3 regions of the Paenarthrobacter sp. NPDC090522 genome follow, and region 1 is predicted to be linked to each of the others. Evidence: riboswitches for the same ligand, from Rfam matches in the RefSeq annotation. Region 1 holds a riboswitch; each other region holds the start of a gene.
What was found. Region 1 has a riboswitch for cyclic di-AMP ahead of ACIQT2_RS20285 (hypothetical protein). Riboswitches for the same ligand answer to the same signal wherever they lie in the genome.
Positions count from the first base shown of each region.

Region 1 (6,815 bases):
GCCCAAACCGGCCGAACCACCGAATCCGGCATTGCCGCCCATGCCTCCACCGCCCCCGGGCATGCCGCCACCGGCGCCACCTTCGCCCGATCCAGTGATGCGGCCCAGGCCGTTGTAGCCGAACGTGAGTTCAAGGAAGCTGTTGCCCTCCGACCCCGCCATGTAGGGGCGTGCCGAGGCGGGAGTCAGCTGGAAGATCGCAATGTACGTTCCCGCAACAGCCACGATTCCCGCTGCCGCTGCAAGCAGGTGCAGGATCCTGTTGCGGAACGAGGTGGGGGCTGCCCACAGGTAGGCGAGCGCCAACCCGGGAACAATCAGGAAGCCTTGGAGCATCTTGCTCAAGAAGGCCAACCCAACAACGGCACCCGCCGCGGCAAGCCACTTCCAGCCCGCCTTTTCGATGGCCCGCGTTGTCAGGTACGCGGCCAGCACCAGGCACAGCGTGAGCATGGCGTCCGGGTTGTTGAACCTGAACATCAGTGCTGCCACCGGGGTCAGAGCCAGCGCACCACCGGCGATGAGGCCCGCTGCGGGTCCCGCCACCCGCTTGACCGCCAGGTACAGAAGCCCGACGGCGGCCACTCCCATGAGTGCCTCCGGGACCAGCATGCTGGTGGGGGAGAAGCCGAAGATCCTGCCCACGAGCGCGGGAATCCAGAGGGAAGCCGGTGGCTTGTCCACGGTGATGGCGTTGCCGGCGTCGAGCGATCCGAAGAACAAGGCCGTCCAGTCCTTGGTGCCGGCCTGGATGGCGGCGGCGTAAAAGGAATTGCCGTAGCCCGTGGCCGCGAGGTTCCAGAGGTAGAGGAAGGCTGTCGCCACCAGGAGCCCGGCGGCGGAAGGACGGACCCAGCGAGCCTGCCGGCCGAAGACGATGCGGTGGAAGCGCGAGTGCCGGTGGTCCGTGGGCACGGGGTTGCCGGCTTCGGTTTCGGTTGCGCTGCTTGGCTGGAGGGCGGTGATCATTTCGCTGCCACCTCGTTGGTCTGGGCGGAGGCTGCCGTCTGAACTGCTTCAGCGGCTGGGACGGCGGCCGCGGCGGGTTTCGCGGGCGTCGCAGCTTGGGACGGCTTCCGGAAGACCCACAGGCGGAACAGCAGGAAGCGGGCTACTGTCGCGGTGAGGTTCGCCCCAACCACGGTGGCCACCTCAACCCAGCGGTCCGGCGTCGTGCTTCCATGCACCAGGGCGAGCGCGCCGGAGGTGAGCGCCAAGCCGATGCCAAAGACGATCAGCCCTTCGAAGTGGTGCCGTGCGTGGTTGCCGCCGTGGATGCCGAACGTGAAGCGCCGGTTGGCGGCGGTGTTGGCCACGGCGGTGATGATGAGCGCCAGGAAGTTGGCGAGCTGCGGGTCCATGAAACTGCGGCAGAACAGGAAAATCACCAGGTAGGCCACGGTGGACACAGCACCGATGAATCCGAAGCGAACCAGTTGCCCGAACAGGCTCGTCCGCGGCGTGGCCTCGGAGGTCCGTGAGGAAGCGGGGAGTGGTCCGCGCGCCAGGGCGGCACGAAGTTCGGGAACGGGGATGCGTCCGGTGACCAGGTCGCGCGTCAGGCGCGCCATTCCGCGCAGGTCGGCCAGTGCGGTACGTACGACGTCGACGCTTGAGTTGGGATCGTCGGTCCAGTCCACGGGGACTTCATGGACGCGGAGTCCGCAGCGTTCGGCGAGGACCAGCAGTTCGGTGTCGAAGAACCAGGCGTTGTCCAGCGTGTGCGGGAGGATCTGGTGGGCAACGTCCGCGCGGATGGCCTTGAAGCCGCACTGCGCGTCGGAGAACCGTGCACCCATGACGGTGTGCAGGAGGACGTTGTAGCTGCGGGACACGAATTCGCGCTTCGGCCCACGGACTACCCGGGAGTTGCGGGAGAGCCTCGTGCCGATGGCCAGGTCCGAGTGCCCGGAGATCAGGGGCGCCAGGAGCGGCGCCAAGGCGGCGAGGTCTGTGGAGAGATCCACGTCCATGTAGGCCAGAACGGGGGAAGGCGACGCGAGCCAGACCTGACGGAGGGCGTTGCCCCGGCCCTTTTCCTCGAAGCGCATGACGGCAATCTCGGGGAGTTCGCGGGCCAGTCGCTCGGCGATCTTCAGGGTGTTGTCCGTGCTTGCATTGTCCGCCACCGTGATGCGGAAGGAATGCGGGAAAGTGTCCACGAGGTGTCCGTGCAGGCGGCGCAGGCATTCCTCGAGGTCCGTTTCCTCGTTGTGGACGGGAACGGTGACGTCCAGGACGGGAACTGTGGTCCGGGTGTCCACGGGAGAGCGCCGCATCTGCCGGTGGGGCAAGGCAGGAGCGGCGGAGTGCCCCGCATGGGCGGGGCTCGGCAGCGCACTGGTGGCTGGATCTATGAGCGTCATGCATCCAGAGTGGATCCGCCGATTGTGAGGGCTTTAGGCGGAAGCTGTGACGGGACTGTGTAACTGTGGCGGCGTCTGGACAGGCGAAAAGCCGCCCCCGGTCCTGCCGTGCGCATCAGTTGGGGTTGATGCGCGCGGCGGGAACAGGAGCGGCTATCGGAAAGCCTGCGGGCTTAGTACCAGTTGTTGGCCAAGTGGAAGGCAAGGGCTGCGGACGGCGAACCGTAGCGTTCCTTGATGTAGTTCAGGCCCCACTTGATCTGGGTCTGGTAGTTGGTCTGCCAGTCGGCGCCGGCAGTAGCCATCTTGGAAGCCGGAAGCGACTGGACAATGCCGTATGCGCCGCTGGAAGCGTTGGTGGCCGTGGTGCGCCAGTTGGATTCCTTCTCCCACAGCGTGTTCAGGGCGGTCATTTCGCCCGGTCCCCAGCCGTAGCTGGCCAGGATGCTGGCAGCGTAGGCCTTGGCTGCGGCGGGATCGTCCACGGCCTTGGGCGCGGCAGCGGCGGCTGCAGCTGCTGCTGCTGCCTTGTCAGCGGCAGCCTTGGCGGCGGCGTCGGCAGCAGCTTTCTCGGCTGCGGCCTGTGCTGCAGCCGCCTGGTCTGCTGCGGCTTTGTCTGCGGCAGCCTTGTCTGCAGCTGCCTTGTCGGCGGCGGCCTTCTCGGCTGCAGCCTTTGCGGCCGCTGTCTGGTCCGCTGCGGCCTTGGCCGAAGCTGCACGATCCGCAGCAGCTTTTTCCGCAGCTGCGTCTGAGGCAGCGTTGGCGTTCGGGTCAGACTGTACGGCGGCCTGGGTCTGCGCTGCCTGGCTCAGTTCCGGCAGGTTGAACGCGGCGTTGGCGGCCTGTCCCAGCGAAGCGACGCCGAGTGCGGCGGCAACGACACCTGCTACGACCGACATGCGGTGGCCGGCCTTGCCCTGGCGTGCGGCGTTCTTCAGAACGGCCTGCGACTTGGTCAGGGGAGCATCGTTTTCGTCGCGGTGACGCGCGGAATGGCGCGTCTGATCCTTGAATTCAGACATGTGTGATTACCTCTCAGCGCCTGCGGAGTTAGCTGTCGGGTTCGGATGAGGTCATCCGGCCGCGCGCGTAGCTGCGGCTTCACCCCAAGGGCCGGCGCAATGCCTGGCCCGGAGACTCTGGGTCCCCCGTCTCTGCCTCGATGAGAACGGAACTCCGGGAAGTGGCAGAGCTCGGCGCATCCCGGGTGTGGGCCTCTTGGGGCGACCCACCCTTTCGACGGTACAGGAGGATTTTGCTTAAGTCACATTTAGGTAACAGAGATCACGACGCCGGTGCGTCGCCTTGCCGGTTTCGTTACACCTGTTCGCTGGTCACTGAGGGGAGGCGCAAGGCGAACTCCGTGCGCCCCGGTTTTGAGGTGACTTCGACGCTGCCACCGTGTGCTCCGACGATCGATTCGACAATCGACAGGCCCAGGCCCGACGTGCCCTCCGATCCCGAACGTGCCGCGTCGGCCCGGGCAAAACGGGAGAAGATGCGGCCCTGGAAATCCGCGGGAATACCGGGCCCGTTGTCCGTCACGGTGACCACTGCACTCCCGTCCGCGCTCAGCATGACGCCGGTGACCACAGTGGTGCCCGGATCGGTGTGCTTGCGGGCGTTGGACAGCAGGTTGGCCAGCACCTGATGAAGTTGCGTGCCGTCTCCACGGACCGTAATGGGCTCATCCGGAAGCTTGAGCTGCCACACGTGGTCCGGGGCCATGACTTTCTCGTCAGTCACGGTTTCAATGACCAACTGTGTCAGGTCCACGTCCGTGACCTTCAAAGGCTGCCCTTCATCCAATCGGGCCAGGAGCAGCAGGTCCTCCACCAAGGTGCTCATCCGCTCCGACTGGCTCTGGACGCGTGACAGCGACTTGCGGCCATCCTCGGTGAAATTCTCGGTCATCCGCAGCATCTCGGTGTAACCCCGGATGGCCGTAAGGGGCGTGCGGAGCTCGTGCGAGGCGTCGGCAACGAATTGCCGGACTTTGGTTTCACTTTCCTGCCTGGCTTCGAGGGCGCTGGCCACGTTGTTCAGCATCTGGTTGAGGGCGTAGCCCACGCTGCCTACCTCTGTTCCGGGGTGGGAAGCCGACGGGGGTACGCGCACCGCGAGGGCCACCTCGCCGGCGTCGAGGGGCAGGCGGGAAACCTTGGTGGCCACTTCGGACAGTTGCTCCAGTGGCCGCATGGTCCGCCGGATAATGACGGTTCCGGCCAGCCCAATCAATACCAAGCCACCGAGCGATACGAACACCATGGTCCAGACGAGGGACGCTTCGGTGCTTTGTTTGTCGGCGAGCGGCAGGCCAGTCACGATCACGTCCCCATAGGCCGTTTTGACGGCGACCAGGCGGTAGTCGCCGTTGGACAGTGATCGGTCAACGGGTCGGTTGTCCAAGGGAAGGTCCAGCAGGACCTGTTTGTCTTCGGCGGAGAGCGTTGCCCGGTTCCCTGAAGCGTCGATGAGCCCGGCGCTGCTGACGGTCGATCCGCTGATCCGCGCATTCAGGGTGCCGGCGCCCTGCCCGCGAGCTTCGAGGGGGTCCGGCCGGCCGTTCGGGTAGCTGGAGGGTGGCCTGCCAAAGTCGTTCGCGCGGCTGGACGCCTGCTCCAATTGCCGGTCCAGTTGCCGGTTGAACACCATGTCCATGGACGCATAGCTCACCACTCCCACCGCCCCGCAGATGGCAACGAGCAGCGCCATGGCTACGAGCACCAGGCGGGTCCGCAAATGCCAGGTGGATGGGTCCAGCCAGCTCCGCTGCGTCTTCCGGGCGACCCCTGAGAGTGTGGTCAAGGTTCAGTCCGCGGGCTTGATGACGTAGCCTGCGCCACGCACGGTGTGGATCATGGGCGGGTGGTTGGCCTCGATTTTCTTGCGCAGGTAGGAGATGTAGAGCTCCACGATGTTCGCCTGCCCGCCGAAGTCGTAGTCCCACACGCGGTCGAGGATCTGGGCCTTGCTGACCACGCGTTTGGGGTTCTCCATGAGGTAGCGCAGGAGCTCGAACTGGGTTGCCGTGAGGGCGATGTCCTCGCCGGCCCGGGTTACTTCGCGGGTGTCCACGTTTAGGGTCAGGTCGCCCACCACGAGTTCTGCGGTGTCCATGGCGGCAACACCCGAACGCTGTACCAAACGGTGAAGGCGCAGCAGGACTTCCTCCATACTGAACGGCTTCGTCACGTAGTCGTCGCCGCCCGCAGCCAGGCCAACGATGCGGTCCTGTACTGCATCCTTCGCGGTGAGGAAGAGAGCGGGGACTTCCGGGGCGAACGCGCGGATCCGGTTCAGGACCTCAACTCCGTCGAATCCGGGAAGCATCACGTCCAGCACCAGGACGTCCGGGCGGAAGTCTTTAGCGAGCTTCACGGCCTCGGGGCCGTCTGCGGCCACGGCGACGGACCAGCCGGCCATGCGGAGGCCCATGCTCATGAGCTCGGCGAGGCTCGGCTCGTCGTCCACCACCAGGGCGCGGATGGGGGAGCCGTCCGGGTGGGAGAGCTGGGGAAGGTTGTTGGTCATGGAGTGCGGGGATGCCATGTGACAACTCTCCAATCTGCTGGTTTGCCGGCGCTTTGCCGGTCCTGTGAGGACCCTGTGAAGTCAACACTAGCGAGATGGGAGTCCTGGAACACGCGAATCCACAGGTCACAGGAGGGACTGCTCCTCAACACAGCTTCCGCACAGCCAGGCAGCAGACTCTGGGGCCTAAGAGGACCAACAACCCCATCTGGAGAACCATGAACGAGCAGCAGCACCCCGAAGGCCCCACGTCCCCGGCCCCGCAGGGCACCACCCAGGGAAACCAAGGCACACCCCGGGAAAATACCGGACCGAAGCAGGAAACCGCGCAGCCCGGCCCCGGAGAAGCCAATCCCGGATCCTCGTGGGCATGGGGCGAGGCAGATTCCCAGAAGGGCCGCAGAGACCTACCCGGCGGCGCGCCGACCCAGGAAACGCGGCAGGTCGCTACCCAGCCCGGCGGAAACCAGCCGTCGGCAGGGTGGGGAGCTCCGGCGTCGGGCCCTTCCGCAGCCAACAGTGGGTGGGGAGCTCCGCCGTCGGGCCCTACCGCAGCCAACAGCGGATGGGGAGCTTCGCCGTCGGGCTCTACCGCAGCCAACAGCGGATGGAAAGCTCCGGCGTCGAACACCAATGGCGGGGGTGCTCCGCCCGCAAACGGCTGGGGCAGCTCCCTGCCCGGCAAGGACAAGGGAACCCTGCAGGGCCGCTGGACTCTCAAGCGGACACTGATCGTTGCCGGCGTTGCCGTAGTTGTCGCCGCAGGAACGGCTGCGGGTTTCTACTCCCTGGGCAACGCCGGCTCGGCAGATGCGGCAAACGTGCCCTTGGGCCAGGCCGGCCGAGCCGGTGCGCAGCAAGGCGTCCCGGGACAGGGCCTCGGACCCGGGGGAACCAGCCAGGACGGGAGCGGAA
Region 1 is NZ_JBIVXL010000020.1:29,730-36,544, reverse strand. It holds gene ACIQT2_RS20295 (glycosyltransferase family 39 protein) at 1-969, opposite strand, end outside; gene ACIQT2_RS20290 (glycosyltransferase) at 966-2,366, opposite strand; gene ACIQT2_RS20285 (hypothetical protein) at 2,540-3,388, opposite strand; cyclic di-AMP (ydaO/yuaA leader) riboswitch at 3,392-3,575, opposite strand; gene ACIQT2_RS20280 (sensor histidine kinase) at 3,684-5,174, opposite strand; gene ACIQT2_RS20275 (response regulator transcription factor) at 5,178-5,918, opposite strand; gene ACIQT2_RS20270 (hypothetical protein) at 6,119-6,815, shown strand, end outside.

Region 2 (6,815 bases), on a different contig from region 1:
TACAGAGATGCAGTGTTTCCAGGACCTGCATCTCGGGTTTGGTGAGGCGTTCCAAGGCCCGCTGCACACTGACCCGTGCGCTGGCCCGCGCCGCCAGGGCCGCGAAATCGGGGGCCATGGGCGAGATCAGGTCCGGTCGCGCGGCAAAAAGAGCCCGCAGCGAGGCGTCGCTGCGCGTTTCAAGTTCCTTGCTGAGCGCGCGAATGAGGGACATCACTTCAAATTTACCGTTGCTGGGCCTGCTCTGCGCGCTTGGCTCGTTTTTTGCCACGCAAAGCGGGACCCGCAACTGCAGGTCAGCTAGTGGCGGCGACGCTGGCGGACGGCGTCCACCACGGGAACAACGGCCAGGATGAAGGCCAAGGGCAGCCCATAGAGCGCCGTCGACGTGATCCACACGGGTGCAATTCCGCCGTTGAAGGCGATGGCCATGACAGCCGCGACGGCGGCCAGGGAAATGATGGCAACGATCGCGGCGGCAATCGTCAGGGGGCGGCGGTAACCCGTGGAAGTCATGCCTCAACGCTAGCTGTTTGCTCGCGGTCGCCGCTACGCGGGACGGTGCGAAGCATGATTAGGGTGCCCGGCAGGATAACCTTGAAGGAACAGACCCACACGGAGCGGGCTGTCACCCTCGATCCCGCAGGACTCTGTGGATGCGGTGGCGGCCCGACGTGTTTCCACGCAAGAACGAAGAAGGTTGATTACGTGCCCACCGGCAAGGTCAAGTGGTATGACAAGGAAAAGGGCTTCGGATTCCTCGCGGCCGAAGACGGCCAGGAAGTTTTCCTGCCCAAGACGTCCCTGCCTGCAGGGGTCACCGAGCTGAAGGCCGGTACGCGCGTGGAGTTCGGCGTTGCCGACGGCCGCCGCGGTGCCCAGGCACTGGGCCTGCGCGTCCTGGACAAGACCCCCTCCATCGCAAAGGCCAAGCGCATGAACGCCCGCGACCTGGCACCGCTGGTCCAGGACCTGGTCACCGTCCTGGACAATCTGTCCGGTACGTTGTCCTCGGGAAAGTATCCGGAAGGCAACAAGGCCAAGGCGATCGGAATGGCGCTGCGCAAGGTTGCCGACGAGCTGGAAGCCTAGGAACGCCATGACATCGGAATCCGCACGGGATATAGAGGCAGGGGAAGGCGCGCAGGAAACCCCTGCCCTCCCCGTTGCCGAGGCTCCTGCAAACGGGGACGCCCCTGCCACCAGGGAAGTTCCCGGGCGGAAGCCCGCTGAAGCCAAGGCCGCAGCCCCGAAGCCGCGCGCCGGCGTTCCTGTATGGCGCACCGGCAAGCCGGACTCCTACCTGGCTGCCGCCGTCGACGTCGCCCGCCAGGCCGTGGAAGGCATTGCCAACCGTGGGGAAGTAGGTGCGCACCTCGGAGCCAAATCGGAAGGCGACCGGGTGGTGACCCACCTGTTCGAATCGAAGCTGGCAGGTTACGGCGGCTGGCAGTGGTACGCCGTGGTGACCCGTAACTCGCGGTCCAAAATCGTCACCGTCAGCGAGCTGGGGCTCCTGCCGTCCGAGGACTCCATCCTTGCGCCGGAATGGGTGCCGTGGGCCAAACGGGTCCGCCCGGAGGACGAGAAGCCGTTGGTTGAAGAGACCGAGGAAGACGTCGCCGAGGAAACGGTCAAGGCGGGCGAAGACGATGCCCAGGTTGATGACGACGCGGATGACGATTCGGACGAGACCGGGGACGCCGTCGAAGACGCGGACCACTCCGGCCAGCAATAACTGAAGACACAAAAAAGGCGCCTGCCGGGAAGAATCCTTCCCGGCAGGCGCCCTTTAACGTTCCGGCCGTGCGGCCGCTGATGGTGTTTACTTCTTCAGTTCGCCAACCACGTAGTCGATGCTGGCGAGCAGTGCCGAAACGTCATCCGGTTCGATGGCCACGAACGTGGCGATCCGGAGCTGGTTGCGCCCAAGCTTCCGGTAGGGCTCGGTGTCCACCACTCCGTTGGCGCGCAGCACCTTGGCGATGGCCGCTGCGTCGATCGAATCATCGAAGTCGATGGTGGCGATGACGTTGGAGCGTTCCTCGGCGTTGGCCACGAAGGGCGTGGCGTACTCGGAGGCCTCGGCCCAGGAGTACACGCGGCTGGCGGAGTCCGCCGTGCGCTTGCTGGCGAAATCCAGGCCACCGTTGCTGTTGAGCCACTGCACCTGGGCGTCCAGCGTGACCAGCGTGGACAACGACGGCGTGTTGTAGGTCTGGTTCAGCTTGGAGTTGTCGATCGCTGTCTGGAGGTCCAGGAAGTCGGGGATCCAGCGGCCGCTGGCCTTCACCCGGGCAGCGCGCTCCAGCGCGGCGGGGGAGAAGAGGCCCAGCCACAGGCCGCCGTCGGAAGCGAAATTCTTTTGCGGCGCGAAGTAGTACACGTCGGACTCCGCGACGTCCACGTCCAGGCCACCGGCGGCAGAGGTTGCGTCCACCACGATCAGCGAGCCTTCGTCTGCGCCGTCAACGCGCTTGACCGGAGCTGAGACGCCCGTGGACGTCTCGTTCTGTGGCCAGGCGTAGACATCCACCCCGGCCTCGGCCTGCGGCGACGGACGGGTGCCCGGCTCGGACTTGATGATGGAGGAAGCGTCCAGGAAGGGAGCCTTGTTGGTGGCCGCCGCGAACTTGGAACCGAACTCGCCGAAGGAGAGGTGCTGGGCCTTCTTCTCCACCAGGCCGAACGCTGCGACATCCCAGAACGCCGTGGAACCGCCGACGCCGAGGACAACCTCGTAGCCCTCCGGGGCGCGGAAGAAAGTGCTGAGGCCTTCGCGGACGGACCCCACGAGGTTCTTCACCGGTGCCTGGCGGTGGGACGTGCCAAGGATGGTGGTGGCTGCGGCGGACAGGGCTTCGACCTGCTCCGGGCGGACCTTGGACGGTCCTGCGCCGAAGCGTCCGTCCTTGGGCAGCAGGTCGGCGGGAATGGTGATGCTGTTGTCGCTCACGGGTGGCTCCAATGGGTATCGGTCAAAGATGGGTCGTGGCAGGTGGCATCAACTGCTCCTTCGACACCCCAATTCTGCCTGACACGGCGCGCGGGCAGGAACCTGCGGTTGTCATAGTCCGCCACGTGGAACGGTGCAGTCCGGGAGCGCGGGAACGCGAAGGAGGATTATTCAGAGTAATTCCAAATAAGCTAAGCTGGAGGAGGCGTCATGGGGCGGCGCCGCGGGACCGACCGCCTCGTCTGGACGCGGTACGGTGGACACTACGCGAGAACTGCGTTCGAGGAGAGCTGAGCTGGATGACGGATCTGATCGATACCACTGAGATGTATCTTCGGACCATTTTGGAGCTTGAGGAAGAGAACATCGTTGCTCTTCGGGCCCGCATTGCCGAGCGCCTGCGCCATTCCGGTCCCACTGTTTCCCAGACCATCGGCCGCATGGAGCGCGACGGCCTGGTGGTCGTGTCCAATGACCGCCACCTGGAGTTGACCGAGGTTGGCCGGAAGCGGGCCACCGAAGTGATGCGCAAGCACCGCCTGGCCGAGCGCCTCCTGGCCGATGTCATCGGCCTGGACTGGGCCTATGTGCATGACGAGGCTTGCCGCTGGGAGCACGTGATGAGTGAGCGGGTTGAACGCCGGCTGTACGAGTTGCTTGAGCACCCCACCGAGTCGCCGTACGGAAACCCGATCCCGGGCTTGGAAGCACTCGGTGGACGGGCCAGCCAGATCTCCCTCAAGGGCGACGTCAACCTCATCCAGGCAATGGACGGCTACGCCACGGACTCACGGGTTGTGGTGAGCAGGTTGGCCGAACCCATCCAGGTCGAGCCTGAACTCCTGACCCAACTCGATGAAGGCGGGATCCGCCCGGGCGCGGCAGTTTCGTTGGCGCAGGTAGGGGAGTACATCTCCGTCCGCGTCCCCGGCATCGAGGGCGCCCTGGAACTGCCCCCCGAAGTTGCAGCCCACGTCTTCGTGGCGGTTGGCTGAACGTAGGACTTCCGAGGCACCTCTCCCGAAAAGGATGGGTGCCTCACTTGTGTCCCGGCCGGAGTGTCTGATCTCACTACCAGAGTCGGGTAGAACGGCGTGACCTGCAGTTTCCGCCGAAAGGTGCTAAAGGCCCACCCCGGAAAGCGGCGCCGCGGAAGATAACGAATTTATTACCGAAGGCTTTAATCCCCTATAGTTATCTACTAGCGCCGATACCAAAGCGTTACCTGATCTGGAGCCGAGCTCTGCCAGCAGATCAGGGGTGTTATCCACTACTGGCAGAGGCGGGGGAACCACCATTGGCTGCCTGAAGAAGCAGCCTTGGGGTGAAGTCCGCAGCAGCAGTGCCTACTTACGCAATTTCCTCCGGGATACCTGTGTGCCGTATGCGCTGCGTGCGGGCCGGGTCTTTGCACTCTCTGATCCGAATCCGACAGCTAACTTCGCAGGCTTTCTAGAGAGGAACAGAGTTTGACATCGCAGAACGTCAGGGGCCGCCGACGCGCGTCCGGCCCCGCTGCTGAGCTGCGGCCAGCCCGCGTCGTAACGGAGATCCGGCCGCGCGACACCCAGCGTCAGGTGCGCCGCCGTAAGAGCCCGTTGCGCCAGGTTGCCGATTTCGCCGCAGCCAGTGGCGTAGGGCAGAAAGCCGGGGTGGCCCTGGCCGCCACAGGCCTCGCCCTCACTGTCGGTCTGCCGGCCACAAGCCCCGTCATGGCCACCTCCGAGTCGGGCCAAACAGAAGCTGCCCTTGCCGTATCCGGCGGCAGCCAGCCTGAGGTTTCCGCGGAAGCATCGGCAAAAATCGACTTCAGCCGTGCGGCGGTGGCCACCAAGGCCGATCCCGACGGCAAGCTAAAGCAGCTGCTCAGCGCCCAGTCCGTTGGCAGCATCCAGGCCAGTTCCTCCAAGGGCACCCTTGGAAGTCCGCTGGACACGCTGACAACCGCTTCTCCGTTCGGATACCGCGTCAGCCCGCTGACCGGTGGCACCGGCGACTTCCACCGCGGCCAGGACTTCGTTGCCCAGTGTGGCACCCAGGTCCACGCTGCCGCCGCCGGGAAGGTCACGTTTGCCGGGTGGCACGAGTACGGCGGAGGCAACCGCGTTGTGGTGGATCACGGCAATGGCCTTGAGACCACGTACAACCACCTGTCGTCCTTCAACGTCAAGGTTGGCCAGACTGTCAGCCGCGGTGACGTTGTAGCCCTGAGCGGCACCACGGGCGCCTCCACGGGCTGCCACCTGCACTTCGAGGTCCAGGTCAACGGCGAAGTTGTTGACCCCATGGGCTGGCTCTAAGCAAAGTCGATGGTCGTCTCTCGCATTCGCGACACACCCCGTGACCTGAATGTGACATTCGCTTTCAACTGTTGTACCGTCTAAAGCGCATCGGCTTTTTAGGGGGCCGATGCACTTGAGTGGATTGCCTAGCTCTGCCACCACTCAGGATCCGTTCGCAAAATTCGTCTGGCAGGGGCGGGGGAACCACTTTTGGTCTTCGAGAGAAGGCCTTGGGGTTAAGTCACAAAGCTTCTCGAAGCGCGTGGCCGGATGACTCCCATCCGAATCCGACAGCTCACCTCGCAGGCATTGGGAGAGGCTACCTACGTGTCATCACGCACTACCCCTGCGCGCCACCGCGCCGAGACGGTTCACCCGTTGAACACTCTTTCGAAGGCTGTTTCAGCGAATGCCGGAACCGTTGGCCGCCAGGCCGCAGTTCTCGCCGCAGCCTCCGGCCTCGTCCTCAGCGTCGGCCTCCCGGCCCAGGCAGCGGACACCGATGTTTCCAAGGCCGAGACGAGCACGCAGCAGCTCCTCACCACCGAGGTTGTCACTGCAGAGCCCACGGCCACTGTTTCCTTCGAGAGCCCCGTCGTGGCCACCAAGGAAGCCCCGAAGGTCCAGCGCGCGTCGCAGACCACCCAGCGCTCCCAGACAGCTGGTAACCAGACCACTGGCAGCCAGGCTGCAGGCTCGCTCACCGCACAGTCTTCCGACGCCAAGGAAACGGCCTCCAGCGCCGCAGCCTCCGGCCTCGCCGCGATCGCCTACACGGGCATCGGCCACCCCTACGTTTGGGGCGGCACCACTCCCAACGGCTGGGACTGCTCCGGCTTCACCCAGTGGGTCTACGCCCAGGCCGGCATCAGCATTCCCCGCGTCAACGCCTGGACTGCCATGAAGGCCACCAGCACGCCGCAGCCGGGTGACCTGGTCATGCAGAACGGCGGCGCACACGTAGGCATCTACGTCGGCAACGGCATGATGATCAGCGCTCTCAACCCGAGCCAGGGAACCTTGCTCCACTCGGTGGCTTCCACCGGCACGTCTTCATTCTTCACCCTCCGCTAAAACCCCGTTCGGGGTACGCCAGCATGCCCCCCAAGTGCTGGCTTGCCCGCAAACCGCGCGTGCCCCAACCGCGTGCGGAAACGAAAAGAGATTAAAAAATGACCAGTGCACACAAGGTTGCACGGCACCGAGCTGAGGCCCCCAAGACCAGCTCCCTTGCCGTGATCGCGAAGGCTGTCAGCAACAACGCCGGTGGCGTCGGCCGCCAGGCAGTCGTTATCGCTGCCGCTTCAGGACTGGTCTTGACCAGTGGCGTTGCTGCGAACGCCGCCGATACCAACGTCCAGCGTGAATCCACGGCCACCACAGCCCTTGATGTCCAGGCAGTCACGCAGTCCACCATCGCTGCCGACTCCACCGTGGCCATCTCCTACGAGAGCCCGGTTGTGACCACGGTGGAAGCTCCGGCTCCCGTCGTCGAGAAGCCCGCAGCGAAAGCCGCATCCGGCTCCACGGCTACCGGCGCGACCGCCACATTGGCAGTGGACAACTCAGCAACGGCG
Region 2 is NZ_JBIVXL010000014.1:28,673-35,487, forward strand. It holds gene ACIQT2_RS17250 (helicase-associated domain-containing protein) at 1-214, opposite strand, end outside; gene ACIQT2_RS17255 (hypothetical protein) at 301-516, opposite strand; gene ACIQT2_RS17260 (cold-shock protein) at 709-1,092, shown strand; gene ACIQT2_RS17265 (DUF3027 domain-containing protein) at 1,100-1,738, shown strand; gene serC (phosphoserine transaminase) at 1,826-2,956, opposite strand; gene ACIQT2_RS17275 (metal-dependent transcriptional regulator) at 3,256-3,951, shown strand; cyclic di-AMP (ydaO/yuaA leader) riboswitch at 4,181-4,421, shown strand; gene ACIQT2_RS17280 (M23 family metallopeptidase) at 4,426-5,256, shown strand; cyclic di-AMP (ydaO/yuaA leader) riboswitch at 5,403-5,561, shown strand; gene ACIQT2_RS17285 (C40 family peptidase) at 5,566-6,312, shown strand; gene ACIQT2_RS17290 (NlpC/P60 family protein) at 6,411-6,815, shown strand, end outside.
Region 2: it holds a riboswitch for cyclic di-AMP, as region 1 does, so the genes downstream of both, ACIQT2_RS17280 (M23 family metallopeptidase) here and ACIQT2_RS20285 (hypothetical protein) in region 1, are expected to answer to the same signal.

Region 3 (6,815 bases), on a different contig from region 1:
TGCCGATCAGGATCGCGCCGCGGACCTTGCGGACCACCAAGGCGATGGTCAGGATCAGGCCGACGGCGAACACCAGTGTTGGCCAGCCCATGAGCTTGCCGTCCACGCCGAGTCCCAGGGGAACCGTGGTTCCGGCGGCGTCGGGGATGCGCCGGACGAAACCGGCGTTGACCAGGCCGATCAGGGCAATGAACAGGCCGATGCCCACCACGATCGCGGTCTTGAGGGCTTCCGGGACTGCTTTGAACACAGCGGTGCGGAAGCCCGTGAGGACCAGGATCAACATGGTGAGGCCGGACAAGACCACGAGGCCCATCATGTCCGGCCACGTCAGCCCCGGGTGTGAAGCGACGGTGACGGCAACGAAGGCGTTCACTCCCAGGCCCGTGGCCACCGCGAACGGGTGCTTGGCCCAGGCTCCCATGAGGATGGTCAGGATGCCCGCAACGAACGCGGTGGTGGCTGCAACTGCCGTGAAGCCCAGTGAGGCTCCGCTGGAGTCGGCTCCGGAGAGGATCAGGGGGTTCAGGACCACGATGTAGCTCATGGCAAAGAAGGTCGCGAACCCGCCACGGATTTCCCGTGAGTACGTGGAACCACGTTCGGAAATCTTGAAGTAGCGGTCTATGGCAGAACCTTGTTTAAGCATGAAGGTCTCCGGGGATCGGGTGAGTGTGCTCTCAAATCCTATGCCCGCGGCTACGGGGCGCCCGGACGATTCGCCTAGTCTGTAAGGAAGCCAACATTAGGAGAAACCGCCCCATGCGTACCATCCGCCCGCTTCTGGCCGCCGTCGTTGCCGCCCTTGCCTTCGCCTCGGCGGTACTTTTTGGTGCCGCCCCCGCGTCCGCGCACGACGTCGCCGAGTCCACCACTCCGGCCAACGGAGCCACCGTGGCGGCAGTCCCGGCGTCGGTCTCCATCACCTTCAACAACCGTCCGCTGGCCATCGGTTCCGGGGTGACGGTCACCGCGGGCGGCGAAAACTGGGCTGACGGCGCCGTCGAAATCATCGACAACCAGGCAGTCCAAAAGTTGCGCCCGGGAGCGCCGGCCGGCGAGTACACGGTGGTGTGGCGCGTGGTCAGCTCCGATTCGCACCCCATTGAGGGCACCTTCAAGTTCACGGCCACCACGGGAAGCACGACGGCGGCAGACGGCTCCGCGGGCGCCTCGCCGTCCGCTTCGGCATCGGGAGCGGTGGTTCCGAGCGCAGGAACGGCAGCTCCGGGGACCGGCTCCGGCGAGTCGGCTCCGGCCGCCTCCCAGCCCTTCCCGTGGAGCATTGTGGGCCTCGCCGTGGTGGCAGTCGGCCTGGTGGTTTTCCTGGCTGTTACAGCCCGCAGGAAGTTGGCCGCTTCCAACGAGGCCGAGGGCGATAATTCCGCGGAATGACGCGGTTTTCTACATACCTGCGAAAATCTCGAAAGGGTTACCGCGACACGCGCAAAGCCAACTCCTCGTTACTCAAATGTGACTTTGGCGTGATCATCCGTTACGGTAGTACCTGTGCCCGATCCCTATTTGGGGCACTTCCGGCCTGATTGCCTAGCTCTGCCGCAGTCCGGAATCCGTTCGCAGACAAACCTACGGCAGAGACGGGGAACCCATTTTAGGCCGCCATTGAGCGCGCCTTGGGGTGAAGTCACGAAGCTTCCGCTGAACAGCGGGGGATAGTGACCGGGTGACTCCCATCCGAATCCGACAGCTAACCTCGCAGGCATCGGGAGAGGCTTTTTCATGTCTTCACGCATTCTTCGCGGCCGTCGTAAGGCGGACATCGCACGTCCCAATCCGTTCATCTCCATCTCCAAGGCCGTTGCCAGCAACGCTTCGGGCGCTGGCCGCCAGGCAGCCGTTATTGCTGCGGCTTCCGGCCTTGTCCTGACCGGCTCCATTGCCGCCCACGCTGCCGAGACCCCCGCACAGGCCCCGGTCCAGCGTGACTCCAGCCCGGCGACGGTTGCCGAAACCGTTGCGGAGACCCCCAACAAGGTGGTCACCGCAGCTGCAACTGCCACCATCAACTTCGAGCGCCCCGCGGTTTCCTCCGTGGCAGCTCCCGTGATCGAGAAGCCGGCCCCCGTGGCTGCGGCTCCGGCCAAGAAGGCAACCACTGCGGCTGCCACCACGGCCAAGGCTACCGTTGCAGCTACCGCGGCTGCTCCCGCCGCCGCGGCTCCTGCAGCAGCAGCACCTGCCGGGAGTGTCAACGCAGCCATGGTTGCTTCGGCTTACGCCCAGATCGGCATCATGCAGGACTGCACCGCCATGGTGGAGCGCGCACTCGGCTCGGCAGGCATCCCCGTGGGTGACCTCGCTCCGATGCAGTTCCTGAACTACGGCAAGGTAGTCAGCGATCCCCAGCCCGGCGACATGATTGTCCAGTCCGGCCACGTTGCTATCTACATCGGCAACGGCCAGGCCATCAGTGGCGGCATCAACGGCAACCAGACCGGCATCCACCCGATCAGCTGGCTGACCGCAACCGGCCCCATCACGTACGTACGCGCTGGCGCCTAAGCTTCACGCTTAAACACCACCAAGGCCGGCACCTGGGAGAGATTGCTCTCCGGGTGCCGGCCTGTGGTTATTAAGGGTTCACTCGTTGCTCAGGACAGCGGGCATGCCGGTGTGGTCTGGCAGCCGCGGCGCTGGCCGTGCCAGTTTCAGGCGATCGCGATGCCCGGTCCTGCCGGGAGCGCCACCTTCGACGAGATGGCCTGTCCCACTGCCTTTGCCTGGCGGAGCACTTCCTTGGGCGTAGGGGTGATGAGCTCTCCGACGCCAACAAGGTGCATCCCCACCGCCCGCATGGCTGCCACGAGGTTCTGCCCGATCGCGATGCCCAGTTCGGCCAACATCCGGCGCAACTGGCTTTGGGCGCAACGCGTCACAACGATGTGGTCCGCCAGGAGGATGCCGCTGGCCGTGTGTACGGCCCACTGTCGAGGTGCCGGCTCGAACGGGGCGAGGCCCGCCGTTGCCAGGCCGGGGACGCCAATGCCGGGAGTCGAAAGGTCCGCCACGCTCCGCTCGCCGAGTTGCAGGCCCTGGCTGGCTCCCAGGAAGTCCAGGCGCACCGCCTTGGTGGTGCTCCGCACGTCGAGCTGATGGCTGGCTGCGTAGTTCCGCAAGTGCCGGAGGATCTGGTTGCGTTCCAGCATGGCCGCGGGGTCGGCAGCATCGCAGCGCTGCAGCATTCCCGTGTGGACGGAGGGACCGGATGTGGACAGGGATCCAAACCCGTCCACCACAATTGAGCCAACGCCGTAGCGGCTGAGCTCGCTGGCCACGGCCAGGCCGGAAAGCCCGGCTCCAATCACCACGGTGGTGGTGCGCTCTGTGCCGGAATCAGGCGTGAGTGACACTGCTTGGTTCCTCCTTGACGTGTGTGCCCGAAGGCATCGCGTTGTTTCGCGTCCAAGCTCCCCCAGCGTCCGCAAACAAATGGCCGGGTGTGTCCTGGAACACGCTTGCCGGCCATTCGGTGACTCGAACACTACAGAACTTTTGGGGCCGTGGATAGCCTCAATGGCAGCGTGTTTTTACTTGTTCATCCAGAGTCCGGCAACCACACCTGAAACCGAGCCCGGACCGTTATGCGGCGGGCGAAAAGTCGCCTTGATTCGGCCTTGGCAACCGAGAATAGTGGGCAGTGGAAGGGGATGCCCTGAACTTCTCCTTCCCCGGATATTCGCACCAGGCCGGGCGTGTCACCTTGCGGGTGAAACCTCTGGCAGAATGACCGGAACAAAAGCAGCAGGTGGAGAGGCGGGCCCCATGGACCAGCACGGCAGTCACGTTGAAGAACCCCGGAGCGGCGACGGAGAAGCCGTTGCACCCGGTGGAATCGTCGTCGGAGTAGACGGCTCGGAACACGGTCAATGCGCTTTGGTGTGGGCGGCCCGCGAGGCTGAACGCCGCCAACTTCCCCTGCATATCGTCACGGCCTATTCAGTGCCGATTTTCGCGGCCTCCGGCCTGGACGGCGGTTACGCCACCGTGGACGATTCCGTCATCCGCGAGGGTGCGGAAGCAATCGTCAAACAGGCCATGGACAAGGTGGCCGGCTATGACCTGGACGTGGATGCCTCCGTGGAGAATGGAGATGCCGCCGGGGTGTTGCTGGACCTTTCAACCGAGGCCGCATTGCTGGTCTTCGGAAGCCGGGGCCGGGGAGGTTTCGTTGGGCGGCTCCTGGGTTCGGTGAGCAGCGCGCTCCCGGCCCACGCAAAATGCCCCACGGTTACGGTGCCGTTGTACTGCGCCGATCGCCTCGGGGAGAACACCGAGGACCGCCACATCAAGGCCGAGCACGCCAAGGCCGGTCCGCGCACGGTGGAGAACGTCGTAGTGGTAGGCGTCGATGGTTCCGAGCAGGCCCGCATCGCAGTTTTGGAAGCTGCCGAGCAGGCAGAACGAATGGGAGCCAAGCTCCGGGTCATTTGTGCCGTCCCGCAATACAGCGGCTCCCTCGCCTGGGTTCCCGCGCCGCTGGACAGGGATGCACTGTTCGCGGACATCAAGGTGCAACTGGACGCAGGCGTCGCCTGGCTGCGCAGCCACTTCCCCAAACTGACCGTGGAAACCGAACTGACCGACGGCTCACCCGTGGATGTCCTGGTGGAAGCAAGCAGGGGCGTTGAGCTTGTGGTGCTGGGTACCCGGGGCCGCGGCGGTTTTGCCGGGATGCTCCTTGGCTCTACGTCCGACGGCGTCCTTCACCACGCCAAGGGTCCTGTGCTGGTGGTCCCGGACCGGGAGGACCCGCGGCTTGCCGATCGGGCCAACTTCGGTCCCATGCTCGGGGCTGCATAAGGTAACGGCGCCGGTCGATGGACGGCCAGGATCCCGGCGCACGGGAAAAGGAACCATGGGCAAAAGCACAAGAGCCGTCGCAGGATGCTGGCGGTTCCGCGTTCATCCTGCCGCTGGAGGAGATCCGGGCAGGCATGCTGGCGGATGTTGGCGGTAAGGCCGCCAACCTTGGCGAACTGTCGGCGGCCGGGCTGCCGGTGCCTCCGGGCTTCTGCCTGACGACGGCGGCCTACCGCCATTCGCTGGCATCCGCCGGAATGGAGGGGGTCTTCGATGCAATGGAGGCTGCCGCTTCCGGCCCGGACCCGACGGGCGCTCGCGCCACGACCGGCCCGGAACCTGCCGCTTCGGGCGGTGCCCCGACGGGCGCGACGCCGGTGCGCGACGGCTCCCCGACCGGCCCGGACCCTGCCCGCCTCAACTCCCTTGCGGCCCGTGCCCGGTCCTTGGTCCTCGAGGCAGGGATTCCGCCGGAAGTCGCCAAGGAGGTACAGGCCGCGTATGTGGCCTTGGGAACCGACGTTCCGGTCGCTGTCCGGTCCTCGGCAACTGCGGAAGATCTCGCCTTCGCAAGCTTCGCTGGCCAGCAGGACACGTTCCTGAACGTCGTGGGCGTGGATTCCGTCCTGGACGCCGTCAGTAAATGCTGGGCTTCCCTCTGGACGGACAGGGCCGTCAGTTACCGGTCCACCCACGGCATCGACCATTCCACGGTGTCCTTGGCCGTGGTGGTCCAGGAAATGGTCCAGTCAGTCACCGCCGGGGTGATGTTTACCGCGAATCCGGTGACCGGCCGCCGTCGGGAAGCCGTGATTGATGCCAGTCCCGGACTCGGTGAGGCTGTGGTGTCCGGGGCTGTGAACCCGGACCAATACGTGGTGGACATGCAGGGCGGCCGCATCCTGAAACGCGCCCTCGGTGACAGGCACGTGGAAATCCGCTCCGTGGCCGGCGGCGGCACGGAACGGGTGGAACAGGGCGTCTCCGAGGTACCTCCGGAGCCCTGCCTCAGCGATGTACAGGTCAAGGAGTTGGCGGCGCTCGGCCAGCGGGTCGAAGAGCACTACGACGCTCCGCAGGACACCGAGTGGGCCATCGACCAGGAGGGAAAGCTCTGGCTCACCCAGGCACGGCCCATCACCACCCTGTATCCGCAAACCACGCGGAAGCCGGACATTCCCGGAGAACACGCCTTCCTCAATTTCAGCCTGGCCCAGGGACTCACCCGTCCGTTGACACCCATGGGATTGGCCGGGATCCGCCTCATCGCCTCCTGCGTGGCGGGCAAAGCACGCTTCGCCGTGACTCATCCGCGTTCCGGGCCGTCGCCGTATTACGAAGCAGGGCAGCGGATCTTCTTTGATGTCACGTCCGTGCTCCGCAGCAGGGTAGGGCGGCTGATCGTGCCCAGGGTCTTCGACATCATGGAAGCCCGCTCGGCTGCCCTGATCCGTGGACTCGGCGATGATCCCCGTTTCGCTGTCACCAACAAGACGCCGTTCAAGCTCATCCGGCACGTGGGACCCGTTGCCGCCGCGTACCGGGTGCCCGAGACCATTTTCCGGGCGCTGTTCCGGCCGGCGGCGGCAATGCGGCGCGTGGACAGGCTTGACCAGGATCTCCAGGAATCGTTGGCAGCACCGGAAGCGGCAACTAGCCGCCAACGGCTGCAGCGCGTCGAGGAGATCCTGGGGCAAAGAATCTTCGCCACCGTGCCACAGGTCTTGCCGCTTCCCGCCGTGGGCTTTGCCATGCTGGCTCTGGTCCGCAAACTCCTGGGCCCGGACGTGTCCTATGACGAACTTCAAACCGTGATCCGTGGCCTGCCCAACAATGTCACCACTGAGATGGATCTGGAACTGTGGAATCTGGCATCGAAGATCCGCCAGGACCCCGAAGCCAAGGAGTTCTTCGCCTCCCGGACGACGGCCGAGCTCACCGATGCCTACAAGAACGGCATGCTTCCCCCGCGCTCCCAGTCCGGCCTGGACCGT
Region 3 is NZ_JBIVXL010000024.1:29,844-36,658, reverse strand. It holds gene ACIQT2_RS21510 (NCS2 family permease) at 1-649, opposite strand, end outside; gene ACIQT2_RS21505 (copper resistance protein CopC) at 763-1,395, shown strand; cyclic di-AMP (ydaO/yuaA leader) riboswitch at 1,546-1,737, shown strand; gene ACIQT2_RS21500 (NlpC/P60 family protein) at 1,741-2,523, shown strand; gene ACIQT2_RS21495 (FAD-binding protein) at 2,670-3,371, opposite strand; gene ACIQT2_RS21490 (universal stress protein) at 3,784-4,821, shown strand; gene ACIQT2_RS21485 (PEP/pyruvate-binding domain-containing protein) at 4,839-6,815, shown strand, end outside.
Region 3: it holds a riboswitch for cyclic di-AMP, as region 1 does, so the genes downstream of both, ACIQT2_RS21500 (NlpC/P60 family protein) here and ACIQT2_RS20285 (hypothetical protein) in region 1, are expected to answer to the same signal.